Regions from separate parts of the Bradyrhizobium sp. 154 genome, predicted to be linked through region 1. Evidence: predicted binding sites of a transcription regulator. Region 1 holds the regulator's gene; each other region holds the start of a gene.
What was found. Region 1 encodes LexA, which represses DNA repair genes until DNA is damaged. Its sites were predicted from a motif close to TGTTCNNNNTGTGTTCNG; they were not measured.

Region 1 (6,637 bases):
AGGCCGCCGGGATTGTTGCGCAGGTCCACCACATAGCCTGCGAGCTTCTCCGGGGGGACCTCCTTGGAGACCGACGCGATCGCCTTCTTCAGGCCGTCGGTGGTCTGCTCGTTGAACGAGGTGATGCGGATATAGCCGATGTCGCCATTCTCGACGTGGAAGCGCACCGGGCGCACATGGATGATCTCGCGGGTGATCGCGACATCGAGCGGCGCGTCGGCACCCTTGCGCACGATGGTGAGCTTGGTCTTGGTGGCGACCGGCCCCTTCATCTTGTTGACGGCCTGCTCGAGCGTCATGCCCTGCACGGCCTCGCCGTCGATCTTGCTGATGAGGTCGCCGGACATGATGCCGGCCTTCGAGGCCGGCGTGTCGTCGATCGGCGAGACGACCTTGACGAGCCCATCCTCCATCGTGACCTCGATGCCGAGCCCGCCAAACTCGCCGGAGGTGGTCTCCTGCATCTCGGTCCAGGCCTTGGCATTCATGTAGCGCGAGTGCGGATCGAGCGAGGTCACCATGCCCGTGATCGCGCCTTCGATCAGCTTGGCACTGTCGGGCTTCTCGACATAGTTCGCCTTGACCCGCTCGAACACTGCGCCGAACAGATTGAGCTGGGAATAGGCATCGTCCGCGCTCGCCGCCGCCCGTGCCGCCCACACGCTGCCGTGGGGACTGGCTACCAGAAGGGTCAGACACACTCCCGTGAGCGCGCCCAGGGGGAACAGCAGGGTTTTCCGCATGGATAGGCTGGCCTTTTGCTTAGCGGTTCTGTTGAGGGCTTATCTCTCGGGCTTGGAAGCCGCCATGCAAATGGCGATCCAGGTCACCTCTCACAACACCATTCTGGTTTCTTCAAGGCCGCCTGGAAGGCCGGCGGCGGTACACCGGCGAAATCCCTTCGCCTCGGCTTAAGCTTTTGGCAACGTTCCGAAACCGCTTCGCGCAACGCGGCATCGGTCGGCCGCCCACGCCTCGCAGCTATGCGATTTTAGGATGGTTTTGGGGGGCCGGACACGCTAGGCGATGGCGACAAGACTTCAAATTCTCGGGAGGACACCAATGAATGACGCGCCCCGCATCCGGCCGGACAGGAACGTCGAACTCGGCGCCAGCAACGAGCCGTTCCAGAATCTACACGAGTTCATCCGGAAGGCGCGCGCCAATCTCAACCAGAATGCCTGGGACTACATCGTCGGCGCTGCCGAGACCGAGACCACGATGCGCCGCAACCGCATGGCGCTGGACGAGATCGCCTTCCGCCCGCGCGTGCTGCGCGACGTTCGCAAGGTCGACGGCTCCGTCGAGCAGCTCGGCCGCAGGATGCGGCTGCCGGTGGTGCTCGCCCCCGTCGGTGCCCTGGAGATCTTCGATCCCGATGGCGCGGCAAGCGTCGCGCGCGCCGCCGGCACCTTCGGTGCGGCGCACATGTTGAGCTCGGTGTCCGAGCCGGGGCTCGAGAAGACCGCCGAGGCCGCGCCCGACGCGCTGCGGCTCTATCAGCTCTATGTCCGCGGCGACGATGCCTTCGTCGCCGATGTCGTCAGCCGGAGCGAGAAGAACGGCTATGCCGCGTTCTGCCTGACTGTCGACACCGCCCATTACAGCCGTCGCGAACGTGACATCGCCAAGCGCTACGTTCGCGAAAGCCGCCTGCGCGCGACCGGCGGCGATTTCCAGAAGGGTCTGGAATGGCGGACGGTGAAGATGATCAAGGACAAGTTCAGGATCCCACTGATCCTGAAGGGAATCGCCACCGCCGAGGACGCTCAGATCGCGATCGATCACGGTGTCGAGTGGATCTACGTCTCCAACCATGGCGGCCGTCAGCTCGATCACGGCCGCGGCGCCATGCATGTGCTGCCTGAAATCGTCGAGGCGGTGAAGGGCCGCGCCAAGATCATGGTCGATGGCGGCTTCTGCCGCGGCACCGACATCGTCAAGGCGATCGCGGCCGGCGCCGACATCGTCGGCATCGGCCGGCTGCAATGCTGGGCGCTGGCGGCGGCCGGCGAAGCCGGCGTGATGCGAATGCTGGAATTGCTGGAGGACGAAGTGCTGCGCTGCCTCGGCCTCTTGGGTGCCACCTCGTTCGCCGAAATCGACAAATCCTGCCTGCATCAGGCGACCGCAACGAATGCGCCGAGCGTGTTCAGCGCGTTCCCGCTGTTCGACCACGAGCCCTACCGATACTGAAATGTGAAAGAACACGATGACCTCACTCTCCCCCGGCAGCGCCGATGCGCTCCTGTTCGATCTCGGCCGCGTGGTGCTCGATATCGATTTCTCCAAGGCGATCGCCTGCTGGGCGGGGCATGCCGGCTGCCAGCCCGAGGCCATCGTCGCGCGCTATGTGCGTGACGAGGCCTACCGGCTGCACGAGGTCGGCAAGATCGGCGACGAGGATTATTTCCAATCGCTGCGTTCATCGCTCGGGATCGGCATTTCCGACGCGCAGTTTCTGGAGGGATGGAACGCGATCTTCGCCGGCGAGATGCCTGAGATCGCCGAGCTCTTGCCGCGCGCGGCGAAGCAGATGCCGCTCTATGCCTTCTCCAACACCAATCGGCCGCATGTCGACTATTTTTCGAAGGAATATGCCGGCGTGCTCGGGCATTTCCGCGAGCTCTATCTGTCGTCCAGCATCGGCCTGCGCAAACCGGATGCGGAGGCGTTCGATCATGTCGTGGCGGCGATCGGCGTGCCAGCCAGCCGAATCGTCTTCTTCGACGACCTGGCCGAGAACGTCGAGGGGGCGCGAGCGCGTGGACTGACGGCGGTGCATGTCACCTCGCCCGGTGATGTCGGCAACGCCTTGCTAGCGTTGGGAATTTGACCACCGATGCCGAACAGGATCGGGGTCGGGTTTCGGGCACCCAAATCCGCTCGGGTATGGAACCAATTCACTTTGTACATTTTTGTACAGAGTTCCGGGAACGGAATACCTCCCTCCGGACTCTATGAGTCCGTTGGGACGTCTACATCGGACTTATTCTCGTGCTGGGCAAAGCCTACCTCACAAAGCAAGCCTCCTTGCTGCTCGAATTCGCCAAGACAACTTCGGATTCGCGCCTCTCCGCCAAGCTGATCAGCAAGGCCGCCGACCTAAAGTCGCAGGCCGATCCGCTGCCGGACAAGGATCAAAGCCCCAAAGCTCCGGACGTGACATCCAGCGTCAGTTCGGGCGAACAGACGCAGAGTTGATCCGATGCCGGCCGTGGCGCTCATCCTTCTCGTCCTCGCCATGGCTATCCTCGTACCGGTCTGTCTCGCCTTCCGGATCATGCCGTGACCGGTCTGAGCACGATTCTTCATGACGGAGATCACGCAGGATAAATCATCCTGTCGGCGCCTTTGCCTCGCGCCTGCACTCGGCTAGAACTTTCGCCGCCCATTGCCGATATGCTCAGCAGGAGTTTCCGCCCTTGGCCCTGATGCCGGTTTCTGACGCGCTTGCCGCGGTGCTGGCGGGTGCGGAGCCGCTGCCTGAAGCGATGGTTTCCCTCAACGAGGCCTATCATCGCGTGCTCGCACGCGATGTCCCGGCGCTGCGCACACAGCCGCCGGAAGCAATGTCGGCGATGGACGGCTACGCGGTGCGCGCGAGCGATGCAACAAAGCTCGATAGTACGCTCACCTTGATTGGCGAAGTGGCGGCGGGTCGTCCGTTCGCGGGAACGCTGGGCCCCGGCGAAGCCGTGCGGATCTTCACCGGCGGCGTCATTCCCAACGGTGCCGACGCGGTCGTGATCCAGGAGGACACGGTTGCGGACGGCAAGCGCATCACGATCAAGGAAGCCGCGATTGCCGGCCGCCACATCCGCCCCGCGGGCGTCGACTTCTCCGAAGGAGACGTGCTCCTGCGCAAGGGAACCCGTCTCACCGAGCGCGATCTCGCGCTCGCCGCCGCCATGAATCATCCGCAGCTTGCCGTCTGCCGCCGTCCGAAGGTCGCGATCCTCGCCACCGGCGACGAGCTGGTCATGCCGGGAACCACACCCGCTCACGGCCAGATCGTCTATTCCAACGGCTATGCCCTGCACGCGCTCGCCCGCAGCGAGGGGGCCGATACCATCGACCTCGGCATTGCCGCCGATACGCTGGAGGCCACCACTGCCGGCATCCGCCGCGCCCGCGAGAGCGGCGCCGAGATCCTGGTCACGAGCGGCGGCGCGTCGGTCGGCGACCATGATCTGGTCCAGCAGGCGTTGAGGGACGAAGGCATCGCGATGGCGTTCTGGAAGATCGCGATGCGCCCGGGCAAGCCGATGATGCATGGGCGGCTCGGCGCGATGCGCGTGATCGGCCTGCCGGGCAATCCTGTGTCATCCTACGTGTGCGCCTTCCTGTTCCTGGTGCCGCTGATTCGCGCCTTGTCGGGACGATCCATGATTCATCACCGACAAGAACGCGCCGTGCTCGGCCGCGATGTGGATGCAAACGATATGCGCGCGGACTATCTGCGCGCACATCTGGAGACGCGCGACGATGGCACGTTGGTGGCCCTTCCCGTCAAACACCAGGATTCCTCGCTGCTTGCGAATCTCGCTGCAGCACAGGCACTTCTCGTCCGCGCACCGTTCGCTCCGAAGGCAGAAGCCGGCTCGCCTTGCGAGGTCCTGCGCCTGCCCGTCTGAACGCATCCACCACACGCGTTCCGCGAACTTTGTCCCGTTCACGGTAAATTAAGCAGTTGCGGAACACATATCGAACATATAGTGTCCGTTCATGATTTGTTTCGAGCATGTAGCGGTTCACCGCTCCAATTTAGCGTCTCGGAATCGAACGACATCAACCGGGGGACTTTGGTCGAGATGTTAACGCGCAAACAATACGAGCTTCTGCGGTTCATCAGCGAACGTCTGAAGGAAAGTGGCGTGCCGCCCTCCTTCGACGAGATGAAGGATGCGCTCGACCTGCGCTCGAAATCGGGCATCCATCGCCTGATCACCGCGCTCGAGGAGCGCGGCTTCATCCGCCGCCTGCCCAACCGCGCCCGCGCCATCGAGGTGATCAAGCTGCCCGAGCTCCAGGCCGCCGCCGGCAGCCGCCGCGGCTTCACGCCGAGCGTCATCGAGGGCAATCTCGGCAAGGTGCGCGCGAGCTCCAGTTCTTCCGCGGACGAAGGCGAGCGTCCCGTTGCGGTGCCCGTGATGGGTCGCATCGCGGCCGGCACGCCGATCGAAGCGTTGCAGACCCGCAGTCACACCATTAGCGTGCCGCCCGACATGCTCGGCTCGGGCGAACACTACGCACTCGAAGTGCGCGGCGATTCGATGGTCGAAGCCGGCATTCTCGATGGCGACATGGCGCTGATCCAGCGTAACGAGAGCGCCGATACCGGCGACATCGTGGTGGCCCTGATCGACGACGAGGAAGCGACGCTCAAGCGCTTTCGTCGCCGGGGGGCGTCGATCGCGCTCGAGCCCGCCAATGCCGCCTACGAGGTGCGCATCCTGCCGCCGAACCGGGTGAAGATTCAGGGCAAGCTGATCGGGCTGTACCGCAAGTACTGAGACGGGCCAGCGGTCATTCGATACCAATGATTCCGATTGGAGCGGACGATGGTCCGCTCCAGCTGGATAGTCTTTTGGTCTTGCGCAGATTATCCGGCCCCTCTCTCCGGCGCTCCATCCTCGGCATGCGGCTCCAAGCACGCATCGCTTGTGAAGAGATCGTGCGCAGGATCGCTTTAAGCGCCTTCGCAGCGTGCTCGCGCAAGCATTCGCAACTCAATTGCAGCACCATGCACGCAATCTGCGCACGTAGGGAGCGAGCTATTCCGCAACGCCTAAACTCCCATCAACCGACAGCCACGGCGAAGCTGGCCACATTCCCCCTCTCGGCGCCCGCAGGCCACGGGCGCTCGCATCCGCCGAATGCACTGAAGCGAGCTTTGTTCCTATGACTTCGGGAAAGATAATGTGATCGTGTCCGGCAACGCCAGCCGCAGATTTGCCCACAACCGAGCAGAGCGTTACGTGCTTCCACTCTGATAGAGGCTTGCGCCTCCGAAGGAGGCGCGGGTTGCTATCTTCGAATGAGGAGCACCCGATGTGTGACTACAGCCTGCATGCCGTTGCATCTCGCCCCGCCGAAGTCGGCGAGACGATCGTGTCGACAACGTTCCGCGGCACCTCAACGCGCGGCTTTGCTTCCGCGGCCGATCCGACCGTGGCCGTCTGCCTGCTGCCGGGAACGGAGCTCGCCTTCGCCGACAACGTCCGTTACGATAATCGCTGGATCTGGACGCGCACCATCAACTCCCGCGTCGGCAAGTTCGGCAAGATCGATCCGCACATACCCGACCGCCATCATGACGCGATCGAATTCCCCGACGGCAAATACGTGCTGGTGACGCAGCTCGTCGAAGGCCAGCGCGCAACCGTGCTGCAATTGCCGGTGACGCAGCCGGTCAGCGAGCGCGAGCACAAGCCGCAGATCGTTGCCGATAGCCGGTCGACGATCACGCGCCTGCCGATTGGCTGAGCCGTCCCCGCCCGCGGGGTCGGGCCAGGATTGAAATGCCATCGCCGGCCGAGGCCGGCGAGATGGTATAATTTGTGTGCTGCGGAGTCCGGTCGGACCCGGACCTACTCTTCGCATTTGTTTTTAATCGTCCGGCCCCTAATCGTCG
Region 2 (6,637 bases), on a different contig from region 1:
CGGCCCTATCGCGTCGAGGGAAATCGCAACGCGCTCTCACTCGCCTTCAATCAGCGGTGCGACATGGTGGCCGCCACGGCTTTGGTTGGATCGGGCGCGCCCGCGTCACTGGAACCGGCGGTGCTGGCGTTCCTCAATAGCGACCGCATGTTGAAATGGGCCGAGATCGCGCTCGGCTTGTAACTCAGAGCAATTCGGCTTCCGCCTGACTGCAGGATCTTCTCCGCTTGCCCTGCGCAACGTTAGCATTAACGTCATGTGCGAGCGTGTCAGGGCTCTCCGCGCGAGACGAATGGGGTCGCAGCCGGCTACGCGGCCCGCTCCCACGAGGCAGCATAAGCGCAAATGCGCGATTTCGGAATAATCGCATTATGCCCCTGTTTTGCCCGACGCGTCAACCGCGTCGCGGCTTCTTCGGGCCTGCCCGCGTAAGCCTTTGATTTCGCTGGCCCCGGCTACTGTGCATGGGTTGTTTTTCAATTTTTGTTTTGAGGGCACCGGAGTGCCGTCGCGCAAGGCGCCTTGCGGGCCCTCAGCTCTGGCGAAAACCCATCCGGAAGGCGCCCCAGTGCTCGCCGCGGACCATGATCGGCGAGGACAGATCCTTCATCAGCACGAACTGCCCGCCGCCCATGTCGCGGCGGTAGGTCTGGAGCAGGAACGGTTTGGTGTTGGCCGCGACCTTCTTCACCGCGCGATCGGTGAACAGGCGGCGGTTGCGGCAATTGGCGTTATTCCAGACCGGGTCCTTGCCCTGCGGCAGACGGTAGTTCGGATTGTGGGTCGGCAGATAGCCGCCCCTCGCCCAGGCGACGCAGAACACGATACGGGGATCGGATTTCTGAATCGGATCCTGGATCGCGGGCAGGACGCGGTCGGTGAACTCGACGTAATTGGTGAGGAATTGTTTCGGATCGGTGCCGGGAATTTCGCGGTACTTCTCGTCCATGAGCTGGTCGAGCGTGATATCGCCGCGATCGACCGCGGCTTCGAACTCGGCGGAGATTCGCTTGGCGGTTTCGATGACCACGCGGATCAGCGGCGCGTCCGACGTCGCCACGCCGCTGTCGGCGATCAGCGCGATCAGGCCTTCCGAGGTGTCGAGCAGTTTTGCGATCCGTTGGTCGGCACTCCTGAGATCGCGCGAGGACAGATCGACGCCCTTGGCAAGCTCGTTGAGCTCGCCGATCACGGTGTCGCAATGCCCGAGGTTGGAGGTCGCAGCTCGCGTGACGCTGCCGATCTCCGCCTCCACTGAGGCGAAACCCTGCTGGACGCGCGAGATGATGCTGGAGATCTGCTGGGCGCCTTCGCCGGCAGTCTTGGCACGCTGCGAAGCGTCGCTGCTCTCGCCGATTAGGCCTTCGATCTGGCCGTCGAGATCGCGCACGGTGTCGGAGATCTGATGTGTGGCCTGGCGAGTGGCTTCGGCGAGGTTCTTCACCTCGCTCGCGACCACGGCGAAGCCGCGGCCGGCATTGCCGGCGCGCGCGGCTTCGATCGTTGCGTTCAGCGCGAGCAGATTGGTCTGCTTGGCGATCGCCTCGATCGAGCCGGAGACCTTTGCGACCTGGGCCAGCGCCGAGCCGACGGCGCTCAATCGCGCCTCGATCCGCTCCACCGCGGCGACGAGCTCGGAGATGTGGCTGACGGCGGTATCGACTGCGCTGCGCGACTGCGCGATCTCGTCGGCCGCGGCGGACGACGTCGTTTGCACTGCCTGAGATGCGTTGGCGATTTCGTGGTTGGCCGAGACCATCGTCTCGGCCGTCTTCTGGAGGTGGTGAAACCGTTCCGACTGGTTGGCGACGCGGCTTGCGACTTCCTGGACATTGCCGGCGATGTCGGCGAGTTCCACGCCGAGGCCGCCGATGCGATCGGCGAGTTGGTCGATGAGCCGTTCGGCCAGCGTCCGGTTGGAGCCGGTGTCCATGACTGCAAGTTGTACGGCGGACATGTGCGATGAGTCCTCAAGGAGAGCCGTTCGCCGGCTCACGGCGGCATTCCCATTCCAGCTTCAGCTTTAAAGGATGATTCGCGCCTGCCGTCTTGCCTGAGTGTGCACTACAATTTGTAGGCCGTCCTGAATCCGCCCCAGTGCCGGCCCTGCACCCGGATGGGGACGTCGATCTCCCGCATCATCACGGTGTTTCCGTTGCCCATGTCGCGCGCATAGCTCTGGACCAGGTACGAGCGCAGGTTGCGCGCGGCGGCGAGCCCCGCCGGATCGTTGAATATCCGCCGGTTGCGGCTGTTGGCAGTGTTCCAGGCCACCTCGCCCGGCCGCTGCGGATGCGAATAGATCTTGTTGTGCACCGGCAGGAAGCCGTTGCGATCAACCATGGCGCAGAACGCCATGCGCTGGTCCTTTGCCAGGAATGCCTCCTGGAACGGCGGTAGCGCGCGGTCGGCCCAGTCCAGATAACTTGTGCGATATTGCTGCGGATCGGTGCCCGCAATTTCTACATAGTCGGTGTCGAAAAGGTCGTCGATCTTGACCTCGCCGCGCGCGACCGCCTGCTCGAATATCTTCGTCAGGGCGTTGCCGGCTTCCATGGCACGGGTGACGAACTCCGTGTTCTCCTCATGGATCGACCACAGCCTGTCCTCGATCTTCTCGCGGAGCTCGGCATTGGGGCCGACGAATTGCGCGCGGGCGCCGGCTTTGGATTGCTCGACCACGCGCAGGCGGCAGGCGCCGACGTTCTCGAGGGTGCCTTCGACCAGCGCTTGCGGCGCAAGCCGGCCTGCGTCCGCGCCGCCGATCAGCACGCCGTCCATCGCGATCTCGTAGACTGGCATCACGCCGCGCGCGGTTTCGAACTTGAGATGGCAGGGCAAGCGCTCGGTCTTGCGGCGGTCATCGTGCTCGCTCTGGCGGAGCAGCACGGCGCAACGCGACTTCAGCTTTTGCGCGAAGGTAGTAACGGCGCGGCCGGCGCTGGCGACGTTCTCGCCATGGGTCTCGGCCGCTTTGGTGGCTGCATCGATCTCGGCCGCGCTCTCGCCGACCGAGACGATGAAGTCTGAGGCGCTGGCAGCGTTGCCGGAGACTTCGCTGGTGGTGGCGTTCTGCTCGGCGACGGCGCCGTTGACGGTCTCGAACACCGGGCGGATCGCCTCGATCGCCTGCGAGATGCGGTGCACGGCATCCGCAGAGCCGGCGGCGTCGCGCTGGAGTGCATCGATCTTTTTGGTGATCTCTTCGGTCGCGCCCTGGGTCTGCACTGCGAGCGCCTTCACTTCCGTCGCGACAACTGCAAAGCCTTTGCCGGCCGCGCCGGCGCGCGCGGCCTCGATGGTCGAGTTGAGCGCGAGCAGCGTCGTCTGCCGTGCGATCTGCGCGATCAGATTGACGACATTGCCGATGGCGGCGGAGGACTCGCGCAGGCGATCGACATTGGCGCGGGCTTCCTGCGCGGCGGCGCTGGCCTCGTCGGCGAGCTTGCCTGCCTCGCGAACCTGCGCTCCGATTCCCAGTGCGGACTGCGTGAACTTGTCGGCGGCATGGGCGAAGGTCGAGGCGGTCGATTGCGCCGCGTTGGTGCGGCCGGTCAGGGCGTCGGTGCGGTCGCGAATGGCGGCAAGGGTTGCCGCGGTCGCCTCGGCGCCGCCGGCCACCGAATTGGCGGCGCGCTCGAGCTGCCGGATCATCGCGCCGAGCTCGAGTTCCAGCAGTTCCAGGATCTCGCGGGCCGAGTCGCCATCGGCGGTCCCGGCGGGCTCGGAATGAGCCACCGGTTGCGCAGCCTGCGGGGCTGCCGCAGGCGCAGCCATGTCCGGCAGACGCTTCCGAAATAGTCCGAACGCCATCGGGTCTCTCTGGTCGGGGGACGGTCGGACGCTATTTTCGCAGGCTGAAATGAAGTCAGGGTTAACGATGCCTGAGACCTAGGCAGAGGCCATTACGGCGGCTACCTTTACAGTGCTACCTTAGAGCAGCAGATCCCTTTGATTCCGGTGGGTTGGCGGCCTATAAGGCCGCGCCTCCCACCCATCGGCGAACGATCCCAAGACCCTTCAAGAGACCACGCATGGCCGGACATTCCCAATTCAAGAACATCATGCACCGCAAGGGGCGGCAGGATGCCCAGAAGTCGAAGCTGTTCGGCAAGCTGGCGCGGGAAATCACCGTCGCGGCCAAGCTGGGTACACCCGACCCCGCCATGAACCCGCGCCTGCGCGCCGCCGTGATCGCCGCGCGCCAGGAGAACATGCCGAAGGACAATATCGAGCGCGCCATCAAGAAGGCGCTCGGCAGCGAGGGCGAGAATTATGACGAGATCCGCTACGAGGGCTACGGCCCCGGCGGCGTCGCCGTCATCGTCGAGGCGCTGACTGACAACCGCAACCGCGCCGCGTCCGATATCCGCTCCTTCTTCACCAAGTCCGGCGGCAATCTCGGCGAAACCGGCTCGGTCTCCTTCATGTTCGACCGTACCGGCATCATCGAATACGATCGCAGCGTCGCGTCTGACGATGCCGTGCTGGACGCGGCAATCGAGGCCGGCGCCGACGACGTGATCTCCGGCGAGGGCGGACACGAGATCTACGCCTCGACCGAAAGCTATCGCGACGTCGCCAAGGCGCTGGAAGCCAAGTTCGGTGAGCCGCGCAAGGCCGCGCTGATCTGGAAGCCGCAGAACACGGTGTCGGTCGACGACGAGACCGGCGAGAAGCTGCTCAAATTGATGGACATGCTGAATGAGCACGACGACGTCCAGAACGTCTACGCCAATTTCGAGGTGTCGGACGCGCTGATGGCGAAGATGGGCGGCTAGGCCCTCAACCCTCCGCTGTCGTCGCCCGGCTTGACCGGGCGATCCAGTATTCCAGAGACGTTCGAACAATACCGATAAGCCGCGGCATACTGGATACCCGCCTTCGCGGGTATGACACCGGAATGTGTGCTGAGCGGCGGTGCGCCCCGCGGTATCCCACTTCCCCTGTTACTTCCGTTCTGTTTCTGTTTCGCTTCGGGCGGCCAGCCGCTATCACTGGCCCATGACTGCGCTCCCGATTCGCGGCCCCGTTCGCATCATCGGCATCGACCCCGGCCTGCGCCGCACCGGCTGGGGCGTGATCGAGGCTGAGGGCAACCGTCTGATCTACGTCGCCTGCGGCTCGGTGGAACCGCCGGACGACTTGCCGTTGGCGAGCCGGCTGCTTGCGATCCATGAGGGGCTCGCGGCCGTTCTGTCCGATCACCGGCCGATGGAAGCCGCGGTCGAGCAGACCTTTGTCAACAAGGACGGCGTTGCGACACTGAAGCTCGGCCAGGCCCGCGGCGTTGCCATGCTGGCGCCCGCAATGTTCGGCATCGTTGTCGCCGAATATGCGCCGAACCAGGTCAAGAAGACGGTGGTCGGCGCCGGTCACGCCGACAAGCAACAGATCGCGATGATGCTCAAGATTTTGCTGCCCAAGGCCGAGCCGCCGTCGGCGGATGCCGCCGACGCGCTCGCCATCGCCATCACCCACGCTCATCACCGCCAGAGCACCGCGCTCAGGCTGAAGGTCGTGGGGATATGATCGGCAAGCTCAAGGGGCTGATCGATACTTACGGCGAGGATTTCGTCATCCTCGACGTCGGCGGCGTTGGCTATCAGGTGCATTGCTCGTCACGCACGTTGCAGCATCTGCCGTCGCCGGGCGAAGCGGCCGTGCTGTCGATCGAGACTTATGTCCGCGAGGACCAGATCAAACTGTTCGGCTTTCGCACTGACCAGGAGCGTGAATGGTTTCGCCTGCTCCAGACCGTGCAGGGCGTCGGCGCCAAGGTCGCGCTCGCCGTGCTCGGCACCTTGTCGCCGGCTGACCTCGCCAATGCCATCGCGCTCCGCGACAAGGCGGCGGTCGCGCGCACGCCCGGCGTCGGCCCCAAGGTCGCCGAGCGCATCGTCACCGAACTGAAGGACAAGGCGCCGGCCTTTGCCAATGTCGATCCGGCCGTGGTGCATCTCGCCGGCGCCGTCGACGACCAGCGCGCGCCGCGCCCCGTGGCGGATGCGATCTCCGCACTGGTCAATCTCGGCTACGGCCAACCGCAGGCCGCCGCGGCGATTGCGTCGGCTTCGCGTAGTGCGGGCGAGAATGCCGAGACCGCGCAGCTCATCCGCCTCGGCCTGAAGGAACTCGCGAAGTGAGCGATCCCAAGGCCAATCGCATGGTCTCGCCCGAGCGCCGCAGCGATGATGTCGGCGACACCGCGCTGCGCCCGCAATCGCTGTCCGACTTCGTCGGCCAGCAGCAGGCGCGCAAGAACCTCTCGATCTTCATCGAGGCGGCGCGCAAGCGCGGCGAGGCGCTGGATCACGTGCTGTTCGTGGGTCCCCCGGGTCTCGGCAAGACCACGCTGGCGCAGATCGTGGCGAAGGAGCTGGGCGTCGGCTTTCGTGCCACATCGGGGCCGGTGATCGCCAAGGCCGGCGATCTCGCCGCTCTCCTCACCAACCTCGAAGAGCGCGACGTGCTCTTCATCGACGAAATCCATCGCCTCAGTCCGGCGGTGGAAGAGGTGCTCTATCCCGCGATGGAGGACTTTCAGCTCGACCTCATCATCGGCGAGGGCCCGGCGGCGCGCTCGGTGAAGATCGAGCTGTCGAAATTCACCCTCGTCGGCGCTACCACGCGCGCT
Region 3 (6,637 bases), on a different contig from region 1:
GCCCAACAAGACCGGGGGCGTCGAATGTTCCGCCAGTTCGATCAAGACATCGCGCGCTTCGTGTTCTTCGAGCACATCGCGAAGCAACCTCGCGTCGCAGACGAGCCTCGGGTCGGTGTGCCCATCGTTCACAAAATCCAGCAAATCCGTTTCGCTGGCAGCGAGTCCCGTGACGCTGTCCGGAAGCTCTTCAAGCATTGCTATCAGTGCCGATCGAAGTCTGGGCAGGATCATCAGGTCCGTCATCAGCAGATCGAAACAGGGTTGCGGCGTGTCAGCCCGATAGGCTTGCCAGGCGCGACTCGCGGTCGTCACATGGTTCTCGGCCACCTTGAAGGCCGGCAGCTTCCATTTTGCGACCGACGGCGGAGCATAGTTCGCAATGATGTCGTCCGTATGCACGAGGCTCAGCTTGGTCGTGATTTCCTTGTAGGGACGAAGCAGGTCGAGCAACCAGACGAGCACGAGCTGATCGTTCGGCCGTGGGTCGGCCCATATTTCAATGGAGTCGAATTTCTCGCAGAGCTGGAAGAAACCAATATCCGGCGAACCGAAGCCCATCAGCCGATCTCGTCCCACCCCGTCGAGCCAATGATCGCCTCTTCTGGAATGCTTCGCGGAACGTGCCTCCAGCCCCACCGCGAGCTCCTCTTCGGACGGCAATTGGCCCCAGACGAAGCGAAGGGAAAAGCCGAGGGCGATGTTCGCCAGGTTAGAGCGGCCAAGCACGGCGGCTGCTCCATCGTTTGTCGTCAGGATCATATGAGACAAGATCGCCTCTCAAAATTGATGCGCAATACGGGAGCACACTGAGCGATACGCACGCGTTAGTCAGGCGCAATCAACAACCGGATTTCGCGATCCCAGCGCCAGAGCCGTTCGCTGGTGAGAAGCGTTCCACCCCACCAGCGGTGAACCGGATTATGGCGGCAGAAATCCTCCTGCCTGCCAGCACCGCCTTTCCCAGATCTGTCAGCGACAAGCGGGATTGCTTGAATCGTGCGTGACGGAGAGCATCGTCATGCATGTCAAGCGAGAATGGCCCCTCGTCCAGCCCGGACACAGCCGGCACCGGACATCGCGCCAGTCCGTCGAGCAGCGCGCCCACTTCCCAGTAGCCGAAGACGCGACGCTCGTTGGGCTTCTGATGGCCTGGAAAGAGGTCAAAGGGCTGCACGCCGCCGGGCGCGACCAATTCCAGAATTCGTGTTTCCGTCGCTCCAAGACCGGTTGTGACGTTCGGAAGCTCTTCGAGCAGGTCAACCGCGCAAGGCTCGAACTGCGGCAGCAAGCTCAAATCGGCCTTGAGCAGATCGAACCAGGCCTGCGGCGTCAGGGCGCGATAGGCCTGCCACGCACGCCCAGCCAGTGCGAGGTGATCTGCCGTGGGCCTAGCAGCCGGCGGGTTTAGCTTCGCAAACCGCTCCGGGTCGACACCCCCCAGGGCAATGTCGAGGTGACGTATCGCGAGCTTGGAGACTGCCGCTCTCTCACCGCCGCAACGGTCAAGCAGCCACAGCAAAATCAACTGCGCATTCGGCTCAGGTCCTGGCCATAATTCGACCGATTCGCATTCGGCCATCAGCTCGATCAATCCACGCCCCGTCATCCCCGATTCTTCAAGACGCCAGGATGGTGTGTCGTCCAGCCAATGGAGGCCATGCGGCTGCGTTGTGCGTGGCGCAAAGAACGCCTCGAGTTCGGCATCCGACGCAGCGGTCCCCAGACCAGCCGATGCTCGATCGCAATGACAAGATCGGCGACACCGGCGCGTTGTATCCCGCCGGCAGTGGACGAGTCGGTTGTCACAATGAGCCGCGTCATGCCTCAGGGCCTCGTCAAACCAGGGCCGTACCGCCACAGCCGGTCGTTGGTCAGATGCGTGCCGCCCCACCAGCGATCGATCGGATTGTGGCGGCTGAAATCATCCTGATGTGCCAGGACAGCTTTACCGAATTCGGTCAGCGAAAGGCGGCTGCGCAGATAGACTTCATGCCGAGCCCTCAAATTCTTAAGGTCGATTGTGCGCAGTTCCTCGCCCAAACCGGCCACTGCGGGATTGGGGCCGAGCGCCAGCCCCTCGAGCAACCAACCCAGCTCGGTCTCTCCGAACACGAACGTGCGCCGATGCGAGCGCAGATGAAACAACGAAGTCGTGTTCCCAAACCCTCTGGAAAGAAGCTCCAGAAATCGCATCTCCGTCGCACCAAGCCCTGTCGAGGTGACGGCAATTCTGGCAGCAAATTGAGCAAAGCCGGCCTCAGCATCGGTAATGCACTGAGGTCGCTGCGGAGGAGATTGACGCAGCTTTCCGGTGTCGGTTCGCAATAGGCCCGCCACGCCGCCTCGGCAGTCCCGAATTCCCTGGCAGAGACATTAAAGGCGGGAATATGCGACGCAGACTTTCCCAGGTTATCGCCTCTCATCCCGATCAGATCGTCCGCCACAAGGCGCATTTTGAGTTTTTGCGCCGGCCAGGAATGAGATCTGATCACCCGGCCCAAGAGTCTCCGAACGTGCCGCAAAATAGGCCGCACGCATTTCAGGTGGAGGCACGGGTCCCCACTCAAGCGAAACGAGAACATTATGACGAATTCGGCCAGCTCGATCTGGCGAGAGCAAAGCCCGACGAACTGGTCAGGATCAGACGCTTCATCACACTACCCGATCACGACAACACAAAACGAAACGGGCGCTGACGACGTCGGCAACTCAACGTCCTCAGCGCCCGCTCCTCGCCAAAATTCTTCGCGGTAAGTCTTACTCCTCCGTCGGCTCCTCGCCGTCGGCGTCGCGCTCGGGGGTGCCGGCGAGAATCTGCTCGGCGATCAGGCCGGAGTTCTGGCGGATCGAGGTCTCGATCTTGGCGGTGATGTCGGGATTGGCCTTCAGGAACGCCTTGGCGTTCTCGCGGCCCTGGCCGAGGCGCTGGCTGTCATAGGAGAACCAGGCGCCGGACTTTTCGACGATGCCGGCCTTGACGCCGAGATCGAGGATCTCGCCCATCTTGGAGACGCCCTCGCCGTACATGATGTCGAACTCGACCTGCTTGAACGGCGGCGCCAGCTTGTTCTTCACCACCTTGACGCGGGTGGTATTGCCGACGACTTCGTCGCGCTCCTTGATAGCGCCGATGCGGCGGATGTCGAGCCGGACGGAGGCGTAGAACTTCAGCGCGTTGCCCCCGGTCGTGGTCTCGGGCGAACCGTACATCACACCGATCTTCATGCGGATCTGGTTGATGAAGATCACCATGGTATTGGACTTGTTGATAGAGGCCGTGAGCTTGCGCAGCGCTTGGCTCATCAGGCGGGCCTGCAAACCCGGCAGCGCATCGCCCATTTCGCCCTCGAGCTCGGCCTTCGGCACGAGCGCTGCGACCGAATCGATCACCAACACGTCGACCGCGCCGGAGCGCACCAAAGTGTCGCAGATCTCCAGCGCCTGCTCGCCGGTGTCGGGCTGCGAGATCAGGAGCTCGTCGATGTTGACGCCCAGCTTGCGGGCATAGACCGGGTCGAGCGCGTGCTCGGCGTCGATGAAGGCACAGATGCCGCCCTTCTTCTGCGCTTCCGCCACCGTATGCAGCGCCAGCGTGGTTTTGCCCGAGGATTCCGGCCCGTAGATCTCGACGATGCGCCCCTTCGGCAGGCCGCCGATGCCGAGCGCGATATCGAGCCCGAGCGAGCCCGATGACACCGCCTCGATGTCCATGGACCGGTCGTTCTTGCCGAGCTTCATCACCGAGCCCTTGCCGAACTGGCGCTCGATCTGGGAGAGCGCGGCAGCCAGGGCTTTACTCTTGTCCATGGAAGATCCTTCGACGATACGCAGGGCAGTGGCGGACATTGGGTCGTGCTCCTTATGGCGAGGATTCGCTAGGGGGACAAACGATTGAGAGGCGGGCCGACAATAAAAGCAATGTACCCCATTTGTTCTAGGTTCGCAATATGTTCTTTGCGAGGGTCCCTAATTCACTCTCCTAAATCGAAAAGGGGCCGCCTTTCAGCGACCCCTTTGCCGGTTGCAATCTCGTTTCGGGATGAAATGCCAGCCCCGGCGGGAGCCACCGTACCGGTATCACAATGCCAAGTGGATTCCGGGCAACTACCGTTCGTATTCCTGTCCTAATCTGCCCTTCCAGGATCTCTGGCCGTCACAAATCCTTAATCCTGAGGCACCGAACCTTTTCGCGGTCTCTGTGGTCTTCTTCGGGACGAGACTGCACCTCCGGAGCCTCTGCCCATGACTGAAGACACACACCGCGACGCCATCAGGCGCAATCCACTCCTAAAGGCCGCGCAGGAGGAGATGATCAAGTTCCAGCGCAAGGAGAACGCGTTCCGCAAGAAGGACCGCGACGAGCGCGCCGCCGAGCTGCGGCTGCCCCTGGACGAGATCAAGCTCCACTAGCGCTCGCCAGGGCCCGCTGCGCACGGCTACCGTGAACCCGAAGGGACCAACATCGCGCGTCGGGATGCGCTTCTCGCTCGATTAAGGTATCCAAATACCTCATGTAAGTCATTGATGGAATGACGAAATCATCCCACGGCCTACTGTGCATGGGGTTGTTTTTCCATTTTTGAAGGACAAAGCGCCGGTTCATCATCGGCAAACCGCGACGATACGGACCCCGGTCCCTCCCCGCACCTGCGCTTGCGCTGCCTTACAGCACCGCCAGCAGCACGAGGCTGATCACCAGCACGACGAAGCCAGCCGCCGTCGCGGCGGCGAATGACCGCTCTACGTTATCCATGATGCCACCCCGTTGCCGCCGTGCCACGTTCCCCCATGGCGCGCCGGACGGTGTGGAATCTTGCCGACCCGTGTGTCGCCAGTTGTGCGGCCGGATGTCGAAATTGGGACAGGCGCGGGGCCAGTCTGCGGCCTCGCGACCGCGACTTTCACTGACACCCGTCAGGCGCGTGTCAGCCTGATCGCCTATTCTCGTCGTGCTCGGTGGACCAACACTGGGCCTCCATACCCGGCCGACGACCCCGCTCCCTCGAGCGGGGTCTTCTGTTTGCGGCCCATGGGCGAAGGCGATTGCCGACCGGCCTCGATTTGGCCCTGTCAGGCTGTCGTAAGCCGAACCGGCTAGGGTCGCTTGGCTATGGTGTTGCAGCCCAGCACCTCAGCCTCCAACAACTTTCTCCCCCGCTTGGCTCTCCCCAGGCGGGGTTTTTTCATGCCTGCCGGCCGGTTCGCAGGTCCTTCTCCTCGCTCGTCAGCCGCAGCGAGACGGCGCGGATCGCGGGCGCAGCCAGCAGCACGATCGGCAGCATCGCGGCCCATGCGATCAGCCACGACACCACCCAGTGCCCGAGGAAGACCATCGCGCTCCCCGCGGGAAGGCTGGCGATGCCGGCCGCGATCAGCGAGGTTAATCCGGACTGGATGATACCGAAGACAAAATGGGAGTAGCGGCGGGGAATGCCGAGCATGAGGCGCCCATGGTTTGCGTGCCGTCATGAGGCCAAGCAAGGCACATGCCGCCGGCGCGGTGGACTCCGTGGTTCTCCGACCATGAACAGAGTTCCCTTCCCGCGCGCGAGGCCACGATGGGTTTACCGGCAGATTTGCTTGTCCCCGGAATATGATGGCGCCCAACATGCTGCAGGCATGGAAAGTGAATCGTGGGAGGTGACCATGAATCACAGGGGTGTCGAATTCACCGTCGCCAAGACGGCAATTCCCGGAATCTGGCACTGGCGATTCCGCATCGGTGAGCAGATCAAGACCGGCCGAACCGAGACGAAGATCGACCTGTTGGCGATTCGCCGGGTGCAGCTGCGCATCGACCGCGAGCTCAAGGCGATCGAGCGCAAGACGGCCTGAGCAAGACCGCCGGTGAGATCAGCGGCTGGTGCGGCGCTCGCGACGGGCGTATCCCGTAGCCGCCCGGAATTGATCTGATCGGGGTTTGGGATTGCACTGCGCGCCCGTGGCCTTGGGGGTTGGGCCGTCACGCGTGATCGGTGCCAGCCATGCCGCTCTACTTCTTTCGAATCCGGAACGGCCGCTATTCAGGATGCGCGGACCAGGCGAGCGAATTTGCCGATCGCGATTCGGCCTGGAAGGAGATGACCAGCGTCTGCGCCGACATGGCCGCCGGGATCGCCCGCAAGCTCCAGGAAAATTCCGAATGGCACATGGAGCTGCTGGACGAGGCCAAGGAGCCCGTATTCCGGATCCGCATCGTCGCAGAAACGCTCGAAAAGGTGAGACCCTAATCCGCGCTGGGCAGCCGCCGCATGGTGAATTCGATGTCGCCGCCGGGCAATTCGCGCCAGCTCTCGACTGCGCTCATATAGCCCGCCTTGGGGTAGCGGGCGAAGAAGGCCTCCGCCCTCGCCCGTGCCGCTGCGCGCGGCAGCGTGAAGGTCTCGCGCAGATAGCCGTCGCCGGTTGCATGGTCCGGCTTGCCGCCCATCTTGCGCCGGCGCGCCATCCGTTCGGCGAGATCCCGCGGACGATCGGCCATGTGCCGCCCTCCTCTACGCAAATACGCTCTTGCGAGATGTAGGAGGCCTGTGGGGCAAAGAGGAGTCCCCGGCCGGAGGCGTCTACCGCCTCCGACCGGCGGAAGGTCAATTGGCAGCCGTGCCGGATTTCTTCTTCGGCGCACTGGTCGCGG

Region 2: ruvC (crossover junction endodeoxyribonuclease RuvC) is a predicted target of LexA. The motif match lies at 4,957-4,974, and genes of this name have one in related genera.
Region 3: recA (recombinase RecA) is a predicted target of LexA. The motif match lies at 3,941-3,958, and genes of this name have one in related genera.

What each region holds. Positions count from the first base shown of each region.
Region 1 is NZ_JADPKG010000118.1:59,353-65,989, reverse strand. Features, by position in the region: gene IVA92_RS32565 (S41 family peptidase) at 1-743, opposite strand, end outside; gene IVA92_RS32560 (alpha-hydroxy acid oxidase) at 1,063-2,196, shown strand; gene IVA92_RS32555 (HAD-IA family hydrolase) at 2,213-2,836, shown strand; gene IVA92_RS32550 (hypothetical protein) at 2,998-3,204, shown strand; gene glp (gephyrin-like molybdotransferase Glp) at 3,426-4,637, shown strand; gene lexA (transcriptional repressor LexA) at 4,815-5,516, shown strand; gene IVA92_RS32535 (hypothetical protein) at 6,055-6,489, shown strand; gene IVA92_RS32530 (ComEC/Rec2 family competence protein) at 6,628-6,637, opposite strand, start outside.
Region 2 is NZ_JADPKG010000105.1:10,028-16,664, reverse strand. Features, by position in the region: gene IVA92_RS26120 (hypothetical protein) at 1-183, shown strand, start outside; gene IVA92_RS26115 (methyl-accepting chemotaxis protein) at 533-1,957, opposite strand; gene IVA92_RS26110 (methyl-accepting chemotaxis protein) at 2,065-3,813, opposite strand; gene IVA92_RS26105 (YebC/PmpR family DNA-binding transcriptional regulator) at 4,035-4,781, shown strand; gene ruvC (crossover junction endodeoxyribonuclease RuvC) at 5,005-5,532, shown strand; gene ruvA (Holliday junction branch migration protein RuvA) at 5,529-6,146, shown strand; gene ruvB (Holliday junction branch migration DNA helicase RuvB) at 6,167-6,637, shown strand, end outside.
Region 3 is NZ_JADPKG010000122.1:19,158-25,794, reverse strand. Features, by position in the region: gene IVA92_RS33395 (hypothetical protein) at 1-762, opposite strand, end outside; gene IVA92_RS33390 (hypothetical protein) at 842-1,594, opposite strand; gene IVA92_RS33385 (hypothetical protein) at 1,828-2,328, opposite strand; gene recA (recombinase RecA) at 2,761-3,849, opposite strand; gene IVA92_RS33375 (hypothetical protein) at 4,246-4,413, shown strand; gene IVA92_RS33370 (DUF2798 domain-containing protein) at 5,187-5,444, opposite strand; gene IVA92_RS33365 (hypothetical protein) at 5,650-5,838, shown strand; gene IVA92_RS33360 (hypothetical protein) at 5,988-6,233, shown strand; gene IVA92_RS33355 (hypothetical protein) at 6,230-6,484, opposite strand; gene IVA92_RS33350 (hypothetical protein) at 6,591-6,637, opposite strand, start outside.